2 regions of the Bradyrhizobium sp. UNPA324 genome follow, and region 2 is predicted to be linked to the other one. Evidence: predicted binding sites of a transcription regulator. Region 2 holds the regulator's gene; the other holds the start of a gene.
The links. The regulator LexA, encoded in region 2, represses DNA repair genes until DNA is damaged. The targets are predictions, from matches to a motif close to TGTTCNNNNTGTGTTCNG.
Positions count from the first base shown of each region.

Region 1: UNPA324_RS24070 (DUF3072 domain-containing protein) is a predicted target of LexA. The motif match lies at 3,003-3,020, and genes of this name have one in related genera.

Region 1 covers NZ_LFJD01000004.1:5,018,174-5,025,943, reverse strand. Annotated here, with positions in the region: gene UNPA324_RS24100 (HWE histidine kinase domain-containing protein) at 1-1,327, shown strand, start outside; gene UNPA324_RS24095 (hypothetical protein) at 1,427-1,648, opposite strand; gene UNPA324_RS24090 (hypothetical protein) at 1,791-2,048, shown strand; gene UNPA324_RS24085 (hypothetical protein) at 2,146-2,394, shown strand; gene UNPA324_RS35775 (hypothetical protein) at 2,491-2,700, opposite strand; gene UNPA324_RS24075 (hypothetical protein) at 2,720-2,941, opposite strand; gene UNPA324_RS24070 (DUF3072 domain-containing protein) at 3,057-3,251, shown strand; gene UNPA324_RS24065 (DUF6496 domain-containing protein) at 3,331-3,606, shown strand; gene UNPA324_RS24060 (hypothetical protein) at 3,619-3,981, opposite strand; gene UNPA324_RS24055 (Do family serine endopeptidase) at 4,258-5,805, opposite strand; gene UNPA324_RS24050 (universal stress protein) at 6,019-6,855, shown strand; gene UNPA324_RS24045 (hypothetical protein) at 6,871-7,083, opposite strand; gene rpe (ribulose-phosphate 3-epimerase) at 7,312-7,770, opposite strand, start outside.
Region 2 covers NZ_LFJD01000004.1:4,475,480-4,483,249, forward strand. Annotated here, with positions in the region: gene UNPA324_RS21535 (hypothetical protein) at 1-78, opposite strand, end outside; gene UNPA324_RS21540 (molybdopterin molybdotransferase MoeA) at 212-1,423, shown strand; gene lexA (transcriptional repressor LexA) at 1,599-2,300, shown strand; gene UNPA324_RS35230 (hypothetical protein) at 2,917-3,351, shown strand; gene UNPA324_RS21555 (ComEC/Rec2 family competence protein) at 3,359-5,638, opposite strand; gene UNPA324_RS21560 (DUF2171 domain-containing protein) at 5,734-5,967, opposite strand; gene UNPA324_RS21565 (MFS transporter) at 6,336-7,664, shown strand.

The DNA.
Region 1 (7,770 bases), 540 kb from region 2:
CGACGTCTGCATGCCCGAGCTCGACGGCTTCGAGCTCGCCGCGATGATCCGCGAGCATCCACGCTTCCAGAAGACCGCGATGATCTTCATCTCCGCCATCCAGGTCAGCGACATCGACCGATTGCGCGGCTACGAGATGGGCGCGGTCGATTACGTACCGGTCCCGGTCGTGCCCGAGGTGCTGCGCGCCAAGATCAAGGTGTTTGCCGAGCTCTACCGCAAGACCCGCGAGCTCGAACGGCTGAACCAGGAGCTCGAGGACCGCGTCCGCGCCCGCACGGCGGAACTGGAGAACTCCACGGCGAAGCTGCGCGAGAGCGAACAACGGCGCAGCATGGCTATCGCGGCCGGCAAGATGGGATCCTGGGACTGGGACTGGATCAGCGGCGACTGGATGTGGGACGAAGGGCAATATCGCATCTTTGGCGTCAGCCCCGAGAGCTTCGAGGTCAACCCGGCCAACGTTCAGGCGCTGCTGCATCCCGATGACGTCGATCAGTTGCGCAAGGCGATCGCCGAGTTCAACAGGGGCACGCGGGCCTACGAGACCGAGTTCCGCATCATGCGCCCCGACGGAGAAGTGCGCTGGTGCGTCGGCACGGCGGCGGCGACGGTGGACGATAGCGGTCGCGTCGTGCGCGTGAGCGGCGTCACCGTGGACATCACCGAACGCAAGCGCGCCGAGGAACGGCAGAATCTGCTGGCGCGGGAAGTGGATCATCGCGCCAAGAATGCGCTGGCGCTGGCGCAGTCGATCGTGCGTCTCACCCGGGCCGACGAGGTCAAGGCCTATGTCAACGCCGTCGAGGGACGCATCAATGCGCTCGCGCGCGTGCACACCATCCTGTCGCTGTCGAGCTGGCAGGGTGCCGAGCTCTCCAGGCTGATCGACGAGGAGCTGGCGCCCTATTCGCTCGGCGGCCAGATCATCTTGGCAGGTCCGGAGGTCCAGTTGCTGCCGGCGACGGCCCAGACGCTGGCGCTCGCCCTGCACGAGCTCTTCACGAACTCGGCCAAGTACGGCGCCCTCTCGACCAGGTCTGGACGGCTCACGATCGGCTGGCAGGTCGAGGACCAATTGTTGACGCTGAGCTGGGATGAATCCGGCGGTCCGCTCGTCATGACTCCGAAATCGCGCGGGTTCGGCACGCGGAGCCTGCTTGCGAGCGTCGAGTCCCAGCTCGGCGGACAAGCGCGGTTCGATTGGCGAGCCGAAGGCCTGTTGTGCCGCCTGGAGGTGCCGTTGACACGCAAGACGGTGGCGACGACCGCATCCGCCAAGTTCGAGGACGCCAGCTCCGCCGAATTGCAGCGCGCATCCGGTTAGAGCGTTTTCCGGCGAAAGGACGAGCCGTTCACTTCGAGAGAATGCGTCAAGGCGAGACGCGAGAGCTTCCGTTCCGATTCTGACGGAGCGAAAAAACCATTAGCCGGACGCCGCACTCGTCATGCGTCGCGCCGTCCGCGGTTCGCGCGCGACCCGCCCCTCGAGCCAGGCTTCCGTCTGGGCGAGATCGCGTAGCGCCCTGGCATAGCGGCGCGCGGCGCTTCGCTCCGCGCCGCGCGGCAGCTTGCGCGCCTTGCGAAGAATGTCCGCAGCCGCGTTGCGATAGGCCAGCGAGCGGTAAAGAAAGACAACCTTACCCATATCGATGTTCCCGTTTTGCTGGCGCCTATCCTCGCAAGCCCGGCATGAACGTCCGATGAAGCCAGCGATGACAATTCCTTCATTCATATGGAACCAGCGGATTATCGCCCGCGTTTGCATGTCAGATCGGGATACAGTTCCCATGCGCGCAAAAAAGTCGTCGGACCTGATCTCTGCGACCGGCCTCATCAAGCTGATGACGCATACCATGATGGGCGCAGCCCTCGGCCTCGCCTTCAGTCTCGCGCTGATCCTGTGCAATCCCGCCGTCGCCAGCTTGCTCAATCACGGCGGGAGCCAGGCCGCGATCGTCTTCGCTCTCACATTGGTGACGACGTTCGCCATCGGCGCGACACTCACCGGCGTGGTGTTCATCTTGGCCGAAGACAAGCGGTCTTGAAACGGGCGCCATGCGTGACGGCGAACCTTTGTTGGGAACTCCTGCGCTCCAGGGCGGTTGGCTGCCTGCGTCAATTTAACCCAGGGAGTTCCCTCGCATGACAACGACCAAGCTCGTTCTCACCGCAATGGTGGCCGCCGGCCTCGCCGCCGCGCCGCTCGCCGCACAGGCCAAGTCGCACAAGGCGAAACATGGGTCTTCGATGTCGTCGTCGCAGACCACCGGCGCCAACACCAAGGCGTCCAAGGGCGCCGATCCCTCCGGCCAGGGCGGTTCGGGTCCCGGATCAGACCAGGGCGGCACCATGACGAACAAGACCAGCAAGGGCATGAGCAACACCAAGTGAGCTCAGGCCGGCACGCCATCAAAAGCCCCGCGGCGACGCGGGGCCTTCTTCTTGATGCTCGATCGGCGACCGAGCGTCACATCGTCGGGCGTCAGCTCATTGCGGCCGGCGCGTTTCAAGGTTGAGCCCGCGGCCCGCAGCATTCGTCTTCACGAGATGCTCGAGCTGCGCCCGCTTGCGTCCGATCAGAAGTTGGGCCGCAGCATCATCGAGACCTGCGCGCTGCAATTGCCGGATGGCAGAGCCCAGTTCGAGAATCTCGGCGCGTAACCTCAAGATCCGGTAAGTGTCCGGGTCCCCATCCACGGCGCCCCCCTTAGAGATTTCAGCGCCGTGTGCCCGTGCGGCCGGGAATACCAACTGTCTTCACGAGACGAAGGCGCACCCTGTCGCGCCCGTCAGGCAGGACATCGCCGCCGCCGGCAGCCTTCCATTCGCCGATCAGCAAGTTGATCTTTCGGCGCAGATCCATCTGCGCCAGGGCCTGTTCGGTGCAATCGCGATCGCCGTTGATGCGATCGCGCACGGAAGCCTCGACGTCGGCCATCTCCAGCCTCAAGGCACTGATTTTACGTCGAATTTCATTAATTCGGTTGTCCATAGCTTGTTAGAACAAAATAAGAACATATAGTCAAGCCACGATTTCAGGATGGAGAAGCCAGATGCAGGTTCAAGGTAAGTACAACGCCCGGATCTTTCTCGCCGAGCAGATGACCCGGGCACAAGGGCTGCGGCTGAAACGACTGAGCGAAGAGGCCTATCAGCCCGCACAATATGCGCGCGATCTGTCCTTCACCGAGGCCGCGCGGCGCATCCAGGTGCTGGAAGCGGAGATCGAGCTGGCGAACTCTTTCTAGGCTTTCGCCTGGAAGGCCGTTCGCTGTTTCGGAACCATGCCCGTGTCGAATGGTTCTCCTCGGCCAAGGGAGAACATGCATGGCACGTAAGGCAAAGAAGCGCCGCTACTCACGCAGCTCTGGCAGCGATGTCGAAAGCGAGATGCGCCGCTACAAGAAGGGCACGGCCAAGAGCGGTCGCAAAGGCCGCGGCGGACGCGTGAAGAGTCGCAAGCAGGCGATCGCGATCGGGCTGTCGAAGGCGCGCAAGAAGGGCAAGAAGGTCCCGAAGAAGGCCAGCAAGAAGACGTCCAAGAAGAGGACGACGAAGAAGAAAACAGCCAAGAAATCGAAGCGCAAATCCAGCAAGCGTTGACGCTGACCTGTCTCAGATCATGCTGCCCGGCATGAAGCAGCGGATCGAGACCCCGAAGGCCGTCTTCACCGGCCACACCATGGTGCGGCCGGCGCGGTTCGGCTCGGTGATGACGGCTTCATCCGGGACTTCGACCCATTCCCCGTCCAGACGCACGCGATAATGTCCGTTGTGGGATTCCCAGTCGGGATCAGCGACGGCAAAACCATCGGCGTCCGAGCAGCACGGACCGAGATGGCTGCGCAGGCTGTCGAACCACGGCTTGAGGGGCGAGTCCGCATAGCGGCCGTCATCCCGCCCGAGCGCGCTGCCACCCCAAAGCAGCAACGGCGCCGCAAGCAGCGCCCCCCTCAGCGAGAGCTTCAATCGATCCATGTCGGCACCGATCAAATGCGAACCACCGGCCAGTTCCACAAAGCGGCTAGGGGGTTCGAAGTTCCACGCTTGCAACTCAGTCTGGACGGCGTCATTGCCGCGCCAGACTTGCACGATCCGGAACTGTGATGAGCGAACACGGCTTTTTCGGACGAACCGGGTCACCATCTCTGCCGTTAACGAGAATGTTATCGAGTGGCCCTCGCAGATCCCAAGGGCGAACGGAAAAGGCGGCCCGGGGGCCGCCTTTTTGATTTTGGCTGATAGATGTTCGCCTCAGGCGAGCGGCACCGCGACGAACCTCGTCGCCTCGGCGCTTCTGACCTGCAACAGCACGCTGCGCTTGCCGGACGATTTGGCATGCGCCAGCTCCGAGCGGACGTCGCCGACATTGGCGACGGCCTTGCCGCCGACATTGAGGATGACGTCGCCGGTCTGGATGCCGCGCTGCGCCGCAGGTCCTTGCGGATCGACTTCGGTGACGACAACGCCCTTCTGGCCAGCGCCCTGGACGTCGCCGGCCCGAGCCAGGCCAAGCCCGAGACGCGGCGCGCCGGCGCTCGGCTGCCCTCTGCCCTCGTCGGCGCCGCCATTAGCTTTGGCCTGCCGCTCGTTCGGCAACTCGCCGAGTGCAAGCGTCAACGTCTTGGTCGTGCCGTTGTGGAAGACGTCGAGCTTCACCGAGCTGCCCGGCGCCAGGGTGGCGATGGTACGGGCGAGGTCGCGGGAGTCCTTGATCGCGGTGCCGTTGACGGCGGTGATGACGTCACCCGCCTCGATGCCAGCCTTCGCCGCCGGGCTGCCATCCTGCGGATTGTCGACGATGGCGCCACGCGCCTCCTTCAGGCCGAGGCTGTCGGCAATCTCCGACGTCACCGGCTGCACCTGCACGCCGAGCCAGCCGCGGGTCACCGCGCCTTTGTCCTTCAGCTGCGCGACGACGAGTTTTGCGGTCGAAGCCGGAATGTCGAAGCCGATGCCGACCGAGCCGCCGGAGGGCGAGAAGATCGCGGTGTTCACGCCGATCACGTTGCCGCTCATGTCGAAGGCCGGGCCCCCGGAATTACCCTTGTTGATGGGCGCGTCGATCTGGATGAAGTCGTCATAGGGACCGTTGCCGATGTCGCGGCCACTGGCCGAGACGATGCCGGCGGTCACGGTGCCGCCGAGACCGAAGGGATTGCCGACCGCGACCACCCAGTCGCCGATCCGCGGTTTCTGGTCGGAGAATTTGACGAACGGAAAGTCCGTCTTGCCGTCGACCTTGATCAGCGCGAGATCGGTCTTCGGATCGATGCCGACGACCTTCGCGGTGTAGCTCGTGCCGTCGTCCATCGTCACCTGCACCGACGCAGCGTGGTCGACGACGTGGTTGTTGGTCACGGCGTAGCCGTCGGCGGAGATGAAGAAGCCGGAGCCTTCGCCCGTGATCATCTGATGGCGCTGGCGCGGCATGCCATTCGGGCCGCCGGGGAAGCGGAAGCCGAACTGCCGCGAGAACTGGTCGAACGGCGTCGCCTCGTCCTGGTCCATCCGGTTCTGTTGCAGCATGGCGCTCTTGTCGTTGTCCTGCTCGATCCTGACCCGCACCGAGATGACGGCCGGCTTGACCTTGCCGACAAGATCACCGAAGCCCGGCGGCGTCGCGGCGGATTCGGCGGCCTGGGCTGGCGCGATGAAGGAGCTCGTACCGAAATTTGAAGAGCCGGGAGAAGCCGCCAGCACGGCCACGCCGAGCGCGGCCACGGTGCCGAGCAGCGCGAGCCGGCGTGGCTTCAAGATCTTGCGGGACGTCGTGGTGTCGGAATTGGCGCGATCGTTCATGTCGAAATGTCCATGTTGGATAAGGTGTCGCCTTGCACCCAACATGGACATCGTCACCTTACGACGTCCCGTCCGTCCGATTAAATCTTGGCAAACAACATGCGAGCGGACACAAGCGGGAAGATCGTCCCCGCGCATTTGATGCAGCTCAACGCAGGTCTTGCGGGCAGTGAAAAACTGCGGCCACCGGATGATATTCATCGGAGGCGCCCCATGTACAAAGACATTCTCGTCCACATCCCCACCGAACGTCCCATGCGTTCCGCGATCGATGGCTCGATTTCGCTGGCGGCGCAGCTCAACGCCCATCTCGACGCGGTCGCGATCGGCTATGTCGCGACAAGTGCAGCTTACGTGATGGAGGGCGGCGCCGCGGTGGCGGCCGTGTTCGAGCTGGAACGCGAGCGCGCCGTGGAGCGGGCCGAGGCCGCGCTCTCAGTGTTCGGGATCGAAGCGGCGAACGCCGGCATTTCCTACGCCTGCCACCCGCTCGGCGCGATCCCGGTGGACGCAGCCGGCTCGCTCGGCGAGATGGCGCGGCTGCACGACCTCAGCGTCGTGCTTCAGCCGGAGCCTGCGCACGGCTCGTTCGACAACGACGTGCCGGGCGAAATCCTGTTTCAGTCAGGCGGCCCGGTGTTGTTCCTGCCCTACACCTTCCATGGAGCGTTCAAGGCGGGGCGGATCGGCATCTGCTGGGACGGCAGCCGCGTCGCGGCGCGGGCCGTGCACGACGCCGCACCGTTCCTGGCACGCGCCGAGGAGATCGTGATCATCACCATCAACGAAACCAGAGCGGTCTCGGACGAAGCTTCAGCGAGCAATCTGGCAAGACATCTCGGCCGGCGTGGACTGTCGACCCGCACGGTCGGCCTGTCGGCGACGCGCGCCGACATCCAGCCCACCATCCTGTCGCTGGCGGCCGACGAGGGGCTCGATCTCCTGGTGATGGGCGGCTATGGCCATTCGCGATTGCAGGAACGCGTTCTCGGCGGCGTCACCCGCGCCATGCTGGAAGCCATGACGGTCCCGACGCTGATGTCGCATTGAGACGAACAGGCGCCGTCATGCCGCGACTGGGGCCTCCCATGTCGCGGGCGCCGCGGCGCCATCGTCGTGCTTCACGTTGCAGGCGTCGAAATGCGCCTTGAGCTCGACCTCGGCGAGATATTCGAAATGCTCGGCCTGGCCGAGGAGTTGCCAGTTCTGGAGCGGCCGGTAGGCCGCCTGCTGACGACAGAGGGACGCCAGCGCCCGGTAGCGACGTACGTTCTCCATGAGACCCTCCCTCGCATTTGCAGAGCTTATTGCCCTTATTTGCGTCAGGCAAATGGCGGTTATGCAAAAGATTTGCTGCGCCCACCGCGCGCCTGGCCTCGGCCCGCTCTTGAAATGCGTATTCAGGCGAAAGTTCCAATTGGCGCCGACCGACACTCGGCCCCCCCCCCCCCGCCAAGGGCGGACAGTCTCGGCCGATTGCGGCGTCGCCTCGAGATTGGACATAGTCTACCGGAGACGACCTCCATCGCCTACGCGTACCCGCTGCGCAGAACTGACTTGCACGTGCGGAACTCGGCCGGCCTCGGCAGCGAGGCGAATGGCCGCAATATTGGTGGCGTAGTCGGCGGCGCCCTTGCCGCGGAACACGGCCGAACCCGCCACCAGCGTATCGGCGCCCGCGGCCGCCACGGCAGCCGCATTGTCGCGCGTGATACCGCCGTCGACCTCGATCCGGATCGGCCGGTCGCCGATCATGGCCTTGATCCGTTCGATCTTCGCGAGCTGGGATTCGAGGAAGGACTGGCCGCCAAATCCCGGATTGACCGTCATCACCAGCACGAGATCGACGCGATCGAGCACGTAGGCGATCGCGCTCTCGGGCGTGGCGGGACACAGACTGACACCGGCCTTCTTGCCGAGCGCACGGATCGCCTGCAGCGAGCGGTCGAGATGGGCGCCGGCTTC
Region 2 (7,770 bases):
CGCGCGCGCGATCTCGTCCTGGCTATCCGCAGGAAGCTGCCGCACGGCTTGGAGTGCCTCTTCGAGCAACTTTGTCATCGACGGAAAGATAAGCCCAGGTTGCGCCGAAACGAGGTGCGTCTTCTCGCTCGACTGAGGGCCCCTTTTGCGTCGGTCCCTCCGCTCGGCTAGAACCATGCCGATCCAGCCTTGATTTGTTGCGGAGTCGCCTGTGGCCCTGATGCCGGTTTCCGATGCCCTTGCTGCGGTGCTGGCGGGGGCAGAGCCGCTGCCTGAACAGATGGTCGCGCTCAATGAGGCCTATCACCGCGTGCTCGCGCACGATGTCGCGGCGCGGCGCACCCAGCCGCCGCAGGCCATGTCGGCGATGGACGGCTATGCCGTGCGCGCGGCTGATGCGGCGACGATCGATTCCAGGCTGATTGTGATCGGCGAGGTCGCAGCCGGCCGTCCTTTCGCGAGAGCGGTCGGCGCCGGCGAAGCCGTGCGGATCTTCACCGGCGGCGTCGTACCCGACGGTGCGGACGCGGTCGTGATCCAGGAGGACACCGTCGCGGACGGCACCAGCGTCACGATCAAGGAAGCCGCGATCACCGGACGGCACATCCGCCCGGCCGGCGTCGATTTCCGTGAAGGCGACGTCCTCCTGCGCAAGGGAACCCGTCTGACAGAGCGCGATCTCGCGCTTGCGGCCGCGATGAACCACCCGCAGCTCGCCGTCTGCCGCCGCCCGAGGGTCGCAATCCTCGCCACCGGCGACGAACTGGTGATGCCGGGCACCACGCCCGGGCACGGCCAGATCGTCTATTCCAACGGCTACGCCCTGCACGCGCTCGCCCGCAGCGAGGGCGCCGAGACCATCGACCTCGGTGTCGCCGCGGACACCATGGAGGCCACCTCCGCCGGGATCCGCCGCGCCCGCGAGAGCGGCGCTGACATCCTGATCACGACCGGCGGCGCGTCGGTCGGCGACCACGATCTGGTCCAGCAGGCGCTCCGGGGCGAAGGCATCTCGATGGCCTTCTGGAAGATCGCGATTCGGCCCGGCAAGCCGATGATGCACGGACGGCTCGGCGCGATGCGCGTGATCGGCCTGCCCGGCAATCCGGTGTCGTCCTACGTGTGCGCGTTCCTGTTCATGGTGCCGCTGATTCGCGCTTTGTCGGGCCATTCAGTGATTCATCATCGTCGCGAGCGCGCCGTGCTGGGCCGCGACCTCGGCGCCAACGACCAGCGCGAGGATTACTTGCGCGCGCGCCTGGAGCTGCGCGACGACGGCACGTCCGTCGCTATTCCCGTCAGCCACCAGGACTCCTCTCTGCTTGCGAATCTTGCTGCGGCACAGGTACTTCTCGTGCGCCCACCGTTCGCGCCGAAGGCCGAGGCCGGCAGCCCTTGCGAGGTGCTACGGCTCCCCGTCTGAGCGCTCGGCCACACGCATTGCGCGAGTTTCGCTTCGTTCACGGTAAATTAAGCAGTTGCGGAACATGTATCGAACATATAGTGTCCGTTCATGATTTGTTTCGAGCATGTAGCGGCTTATCGCTGAACTCATCGTCTCGGAATCGAACGACATCAACCGGGGGACTTTGGTCGAGATGTTAACGCGCAAACAATACGAGCTTCTGCGGTTCATCAGCGAACGTTTGAAGGAAAGCGGCGTGCCGCCCTCCTTCGACGAGATGAAGGATGCGCTCGACCTGCGCTCGAAGTCAGGCATCCACCGCCTGATCACCGCGCTCGAGGAGCGTGGCTTCATCCGCCGCTTGCCCAACCGCGCCCGCGCCATCGAAGTGATCAAGCTGCCGGAGCTCCAGGCTGCCGCCGGCGCCCGGCGCGGCTTCACGCCAAGCGTCATCGAGGGCAATCTCGGTAAGATCCGCGCGAGCTCCAGCCCATCCGTGGACGAGGGCGAGCGGCCCGTTGCGGTGCCCGTGATGGGCCGCATCGCGGCGGGTACGCCGATCGAGGCGTTGCAGACCCGCAGCCACACCATCAGCGTGCCGCCCGACATGCTCGGCTCGGGCGAGCACTACGCCCTCGAGGTGCGCGGCGATTCCATGGTCGAAGCCGGTATCCTCGACGGCGACATGGCGCTGATCCAGCGCAACGAGAGCGCCGATACCGGCGACATCGTGGTGGCGCTGATCGACGACGAGGAGGCCACGCTCAAGCGCTTCCGCCGCCGCGGCGCCTCGATCGCCCTCGAGCCCGCCAATGCCGCTTATGAGGTGCGCATCCTGCCGCCGAACCGCGTGAAGATTCAGGGCAAGCTGATCGGGCTTTACCGGAAGTACTAATTCCGGAAAGGACTCGATCCGGAAGCATTTGGCGCCTACGTGCTCCTTCGATCGGCATCGCCGATCAGAGATTGGAGCGGATGAATGTCCGCTCCGGCTGGATAGTCTTTCCGGTTCTGCACAGATTATCCGCCCCCCTCCTCCAGGCGACATCCTCGGCGGACTGCACCAAGCAACATCGCTTCACGGCCTTTCGGGTTCGAGAGGACAGCCGAGCGCTGGATCGTTTGGATGCAGATGCAGCCGTCGCGGAGCTGATTGCGGATGGGCACGCGGGGACACTGCCGCGCAAGCGCATCACCATGTCCGCAACAACTCGGCAGTGAATGCCGCACGCCGCAGCGCCCGCAATGCAATTACGCAGTCTCGCGATCGCGCTGGGATGCAGGCTGTCGCATTTGCCGTCATTGACACGACGACATTGACACGACGCCGTCCAAATGCACTGCAGCCCGCTTTGTTCCTAGTGAATCCGGGAAAGATAATGTGATCGCAGCGCACGGATCCCAGCCGCAGATTCGCCTACAACCAAGCAGAGCGTTGGTGCTTATACTCTGACAGAGGCCTGCGCCTCCAAGAGGGGTGCGGGTCGCTATCTTCGCATGAGGAGCACCCGATGTGTGACTATAGCCTGCATGCCGTCGCGACGCGCCCCGCTGAAGTCGGCGAGACGATCGTCACGACAACCTTCCGCGGCACCTCGACGCGCGGCTTCGCCTCCGAGGCCGATCTCTCCGTTGCGGTCTGCCTGCTGCCGGGAACGGAGCTCGCCTTCGCCGACAACGTCCGTTACGACAATCGCTGGATCTGGACGCGCACCGTCAACTCCCGCGTCGGCAAGTTCGGCAAGATCGATCCGCACATTCCCGATCGCCATCATGACGCGATCGAATTCCCTGATGGCAAGTACGTGCTGGTGACTCAGCTCGTCGAAGGCCAGCGCGCAACCGTGCTGCAGCTGCCGGTGACCCAAGCGGTCGGCGAGCGCGAGCACAAGCCGCAGATCGTCGCCGACAGCCAGCCGCCGGTCACGCCCCTGCCGATGGGCTGACAGGGGCTCAGTCCTCCGCCTGAAGATCGGCCTCGGACGGGGTCGCATCCTTGCTGCGCGGAGCTGCCGCCCTCGGCATGAGGGCTCCTTCGAAATCTCCCTCGCCGGCGGCCGCCGGCGACCAGGGACGGTTCGTGCCCCTCGCCCTCACCGCCTGGACCGCAAATCCGTCGCCACGCTGCGTCAGAGCCAGCGCGCCCTGGCGGACGAGCCGCTGCCGGTCCACCACCATCGCCGCGCAATCGGGTGGCGCAGACCGTGACGTCACGACCAGCGCGGCGCGGCTGCAATCGTCCGCCAGCGCGTCGATGCGCGAGGCCAGCGCGACCAGCCGCCCGTCGGCGAGCGGTGTGACGCAGCCGGCCTCGTCGCACGACACCGCTTCGGCCAACGCGCTATTGCCGGCATCGCGCGGATCGGCGTCGGCCGCCAGCCACTCCTTCAGCAGGAAATTGTCCTTGCCCGCCCTGATCAGGTGCAAACGCCCGTCCCCGCCCCGCACGGCAACGCTCGCGCCGTCCCCGGCAATGAGAATATCGGGCTGCCGCACCGACAGGCCCCAGGCGATGGCAGTCAGCAGCACCACGGCACCGCCCCAGCGTAAGGGCGTGCGCAAAAGGCCCATCAGGATGATGACGAGGCTCGCTGCGATCAGCGGCGCGATGCCGAACGCCGGGATGTGGCCCACTGCGCCCGGCAATGCCGCCACCCAGCGCGAAACCGCGACCATCCAGTCGATGCCGAGGCCCATCAGCCACCAGAACATGCCGTCGAGCCCGAACGGCGCTGCGAGCAGGCCGAGCAGCCCCGCCGGCATCACCAGCGCCGAGACCACCGGCATAGCGCCGAGATTGGCGAGCACACCGTAGGGCGTGACGCGGTGGAAGTGGAAGGCGGCATAGGGCGTGGTCGCAAGCCCCGCGATCAGCGAGGCCAGGAACAGCATCGCGATCTCGCGGCCGCCCCACAGCGCGACGCGCGCCGTCGCGGAATGATCGGGCGATGCGAACAGGTTCGGCATGCCGATCTGCACCAGCGCGACCAGCCCGAGCGTTGCCGCAAACGACATCTGGAAGCTCGGATGCACCAGCGCCTCCGGCGCAAGCGCGAGCACGATCAGCGCCGCCACGGCCAGCGTGCGGAAGGTGATGGCGCGGCGATCGACCATCACCGCGATCAGCACCACCGCCGTCATGAAGAACGATCTTTGCGTGGCGACCTCTGCCCCCGAGAGCAGCAGATAGAACGCAGCCGCCACCAGCGCGGCGGCGGCCGACCATTTCTTGATGGCGAAGCCGACGGCCAGGCCCGGGATCAGCGCCAGCAGCGCGCGCACGGCGAAGAAGACGACGCCCGCGACCACCGCCATGTGATAGCCGGAGATCGACAGAACGTGCCCGAGTCCCGAGACGAACATCGCGTCATTGACGGGCGTGGAAATCGTATCGCGCCGCCCGGTGAGCAGCGCGGTTGCGATCGCGCGGTTGTCGCCCTCGAGGGTTACGCGGATGCGGGCATCGATCGCATCGCGCAGGCCCTGCATGAAGGCGGCATAGCGCAGCCGCAGGCCGCCTTCATCAGGCGGTATTGAAGCCGTGATCGCGCCCATCACGAAGCCGGAGGCACCGATGCCCTGAAAGAACATGTCGCGCGAAAAGTCGTAGCTGCCCGGGCGCATCGGCGAGAGCGGCGGCATCAGCCGCGCCTTCAATTGAACGAAGCTGCCGACCTCGGGCGCGGTGCCCTTGCGCACGGACAGGCGGACGCGTTCCAGCTTGACGTCGCTGCGCTGCGCCTCCATGGCGGTGACGCGCAGCACGAAGCGATCGGTGCGCTCACGGATGTCGCGCGTCTCGACGAATCCCGACAGCGACACCGAATAGAGCGGTTTTGCCAAAACGGTATGCGCGATGCGCGCGGTCTTCCAGGTCGCCACGGCAAAGCCGGAAGCGACCGCCGCAATCATGAGCGCCGCGGCGAACAGCCGGCTCCGCCGCAACAGGATCGCGCCGAGCAGGAGTGCGGCGGCCGTCGTGGCGACAACCCACAGCACCGGCTCGTGATCGGCGGCAAAATACAGCGCGATGCCGCCGCCAAAGGCGACCGGCACCCACGGTAGCAGGCGCCCGGGGCCAGCTTCGGCGCGGGCCCACTCCCGCAATGTCTCGACGATCGCAGGCCAGATGCCAAAGCCGGCCGGAACAAAGCCGCGGGCGGGCGCAGCGCGGCCGACCGGCCACGTCCCGACAACTCCCTGGGCGCGTACTGGCCGGCCCGGCTCCGCCATTTCCCTGCACCTTACGCGACGCGATTGGCACTGAAGCTACCGGAACGTGCGGTCAGGCGAATAGCGGTACAGATCGGGAACGCGGGAAGGCGCCCCTACTTTTCCTCTTCCATCGTCACGGCCACCGACGCCTTGGCCGACAGCCGCACCTTGTTGCCCTCGACCTCGGCAACGAGGCCCTTGTCGACGAAATGATGATGGCCCTTGTGGCTGCCCTCACCGCTGTCCTTCTTGGTCAGCTTGATGCGGTTGCCTTCGACCTTGTCGACGGTGCCGACATGGACGCCGTCGGCGCCGATGACTTCCATATGCTCTGCGATGTTCTGCATGGTGGGATCCTTGTTGGACCCACACAACGTCTGAGAGGCCTTTCCGTTCGTTCGTGACAAAACCGTCCGGCGCGATGGGCGACCGTTCCATCTCGGATCGGGGCAGCCTCGCTTCAGGTCGATTGAGCCGAAAGTCTCATAAGAAGCCAGCCCCGGCAGGATTACACTGCTTCTACGCCTCCCCGGCCGACGGGCAGGCGTGATAGCTCGCGGTACCGAAGAGACCGCTGGAGCTCTTTCTCAGGTGACTCAAGCAGCCCTGAGACCAGCGGACGCAACTCGCAATTCTCGCCTGTAGCGTCGTACGCCGCCGCGAATGGGCGCTGAAAGGCGCCAGGAGTAGCGTTTGAATTTGATAGGAGCAGCACATGGCAGTTCAAGTACCGAGCGATTTTCGCCGCGTGATTGTTGCCGCGTCGGTGGGAAACGTCATCGAATGGTATGATTTCTATATCTTTGGCAGCCTGGCCGCAGTTCTGTCGGTTAAGTTCTTCGAGCAGACCCACGCGGTTGCAGCCCTCCTCAGCACGATCGCGCTGTTCACTGCAGGATTCCTGATCCGTCCACTGGGGGCTTTCCTCTTTGGATGGATGGGCGACCGGGTCGGGCGAAAATATACATTCCTGGTCACGCTGAGCGGAATGGGATTGGGTACGGGGGCAATCGGGTTGATCCCGACCTACCAGTCCATCGGTCTCACGGCGGCGTTCGTTCTATTCGGCTTGCGCATGATCCAGGGTCTGTGCCTGGGCGGCGAATATGGCGGCGCCATCACCTATGTCGCGGAGCATGTGCCGGATGACAAGCGCGGCTACTACACCGGCTGGCTACAGACCTCTCCGACTCTCGGCATCGTGGTGTCACTGGGCGTGATCATCCTGACACGGACCTGGTTCGGCAATCAGGTCTTCGACGAGTGGGCATGGCGCGTTCCGTTCCTGGTGTCATTCCTGTTGGTAGCCATCGCGATCTATATTCGGCTCCAGCTCCAGGAGACGCCGATCTTCCAGGAGATCAGGGCCCGCGGCCAGATGACGACGAATCCGTGGAAGGAGGCTTTCCTCAGCTCGAACGTCAAATTCATCGGGATCGCAATCGTCGTCCTGATCGGACAGGGCGTGGTGTGGTACAGCGGTCAGTTCTGGGCGCTGTACTTCCTTCAGCAGGTCTCCAAGGTGGACCCGCTGACCTCCGCCTACATCGTGGGAGCCGCGCTGCTGATTGCCACACCGAGCCTGATTTTCTTCGGCTGGCTGTCGGATCAGATCGGCCGCAAGCCGGTAATCCTGGGCGGCATGTTGCTCGCAGCGATCACGTACTATCCGCTGTACCTATGGCTGGGAACGGTCACGCAGCCCGGGAACATCAACTACCCCATTGCGATCTTCATTATCTTCATCCTGGTTTGCTATGTCGGGATGGTGTACGGGCCGGTCGGCGCGTTTCTGGCGGAATTCTTTCCCGGCAGGATCAGGTACACGTCAGTGTCGGTGCCGTACCACATCGGCAACGGCTGGGGTGGTGGATTGGTGCCGTTCATCACGTCGGCGGCTTTTGCGGCGACCGGGAGCATCGGCTACGCGTTGATCTACCCGATTGCGGTGCCTGCGGTGTGCTTCGTGCTCGCTGTCTTCCTAATGCCGGAGACGCGCAAGATCAGCATCTGGCAACCGATCGAGCCCAGAACGGCATCGTGACGGAATAGTCTTGGTGCAGGACCGCAAGGCCCTGCACCATGGCCGCATCGGCCCCTCAGCGCGATAACGATCATTCGGATCCTCGTCACGCCCACACGTTGTCCGC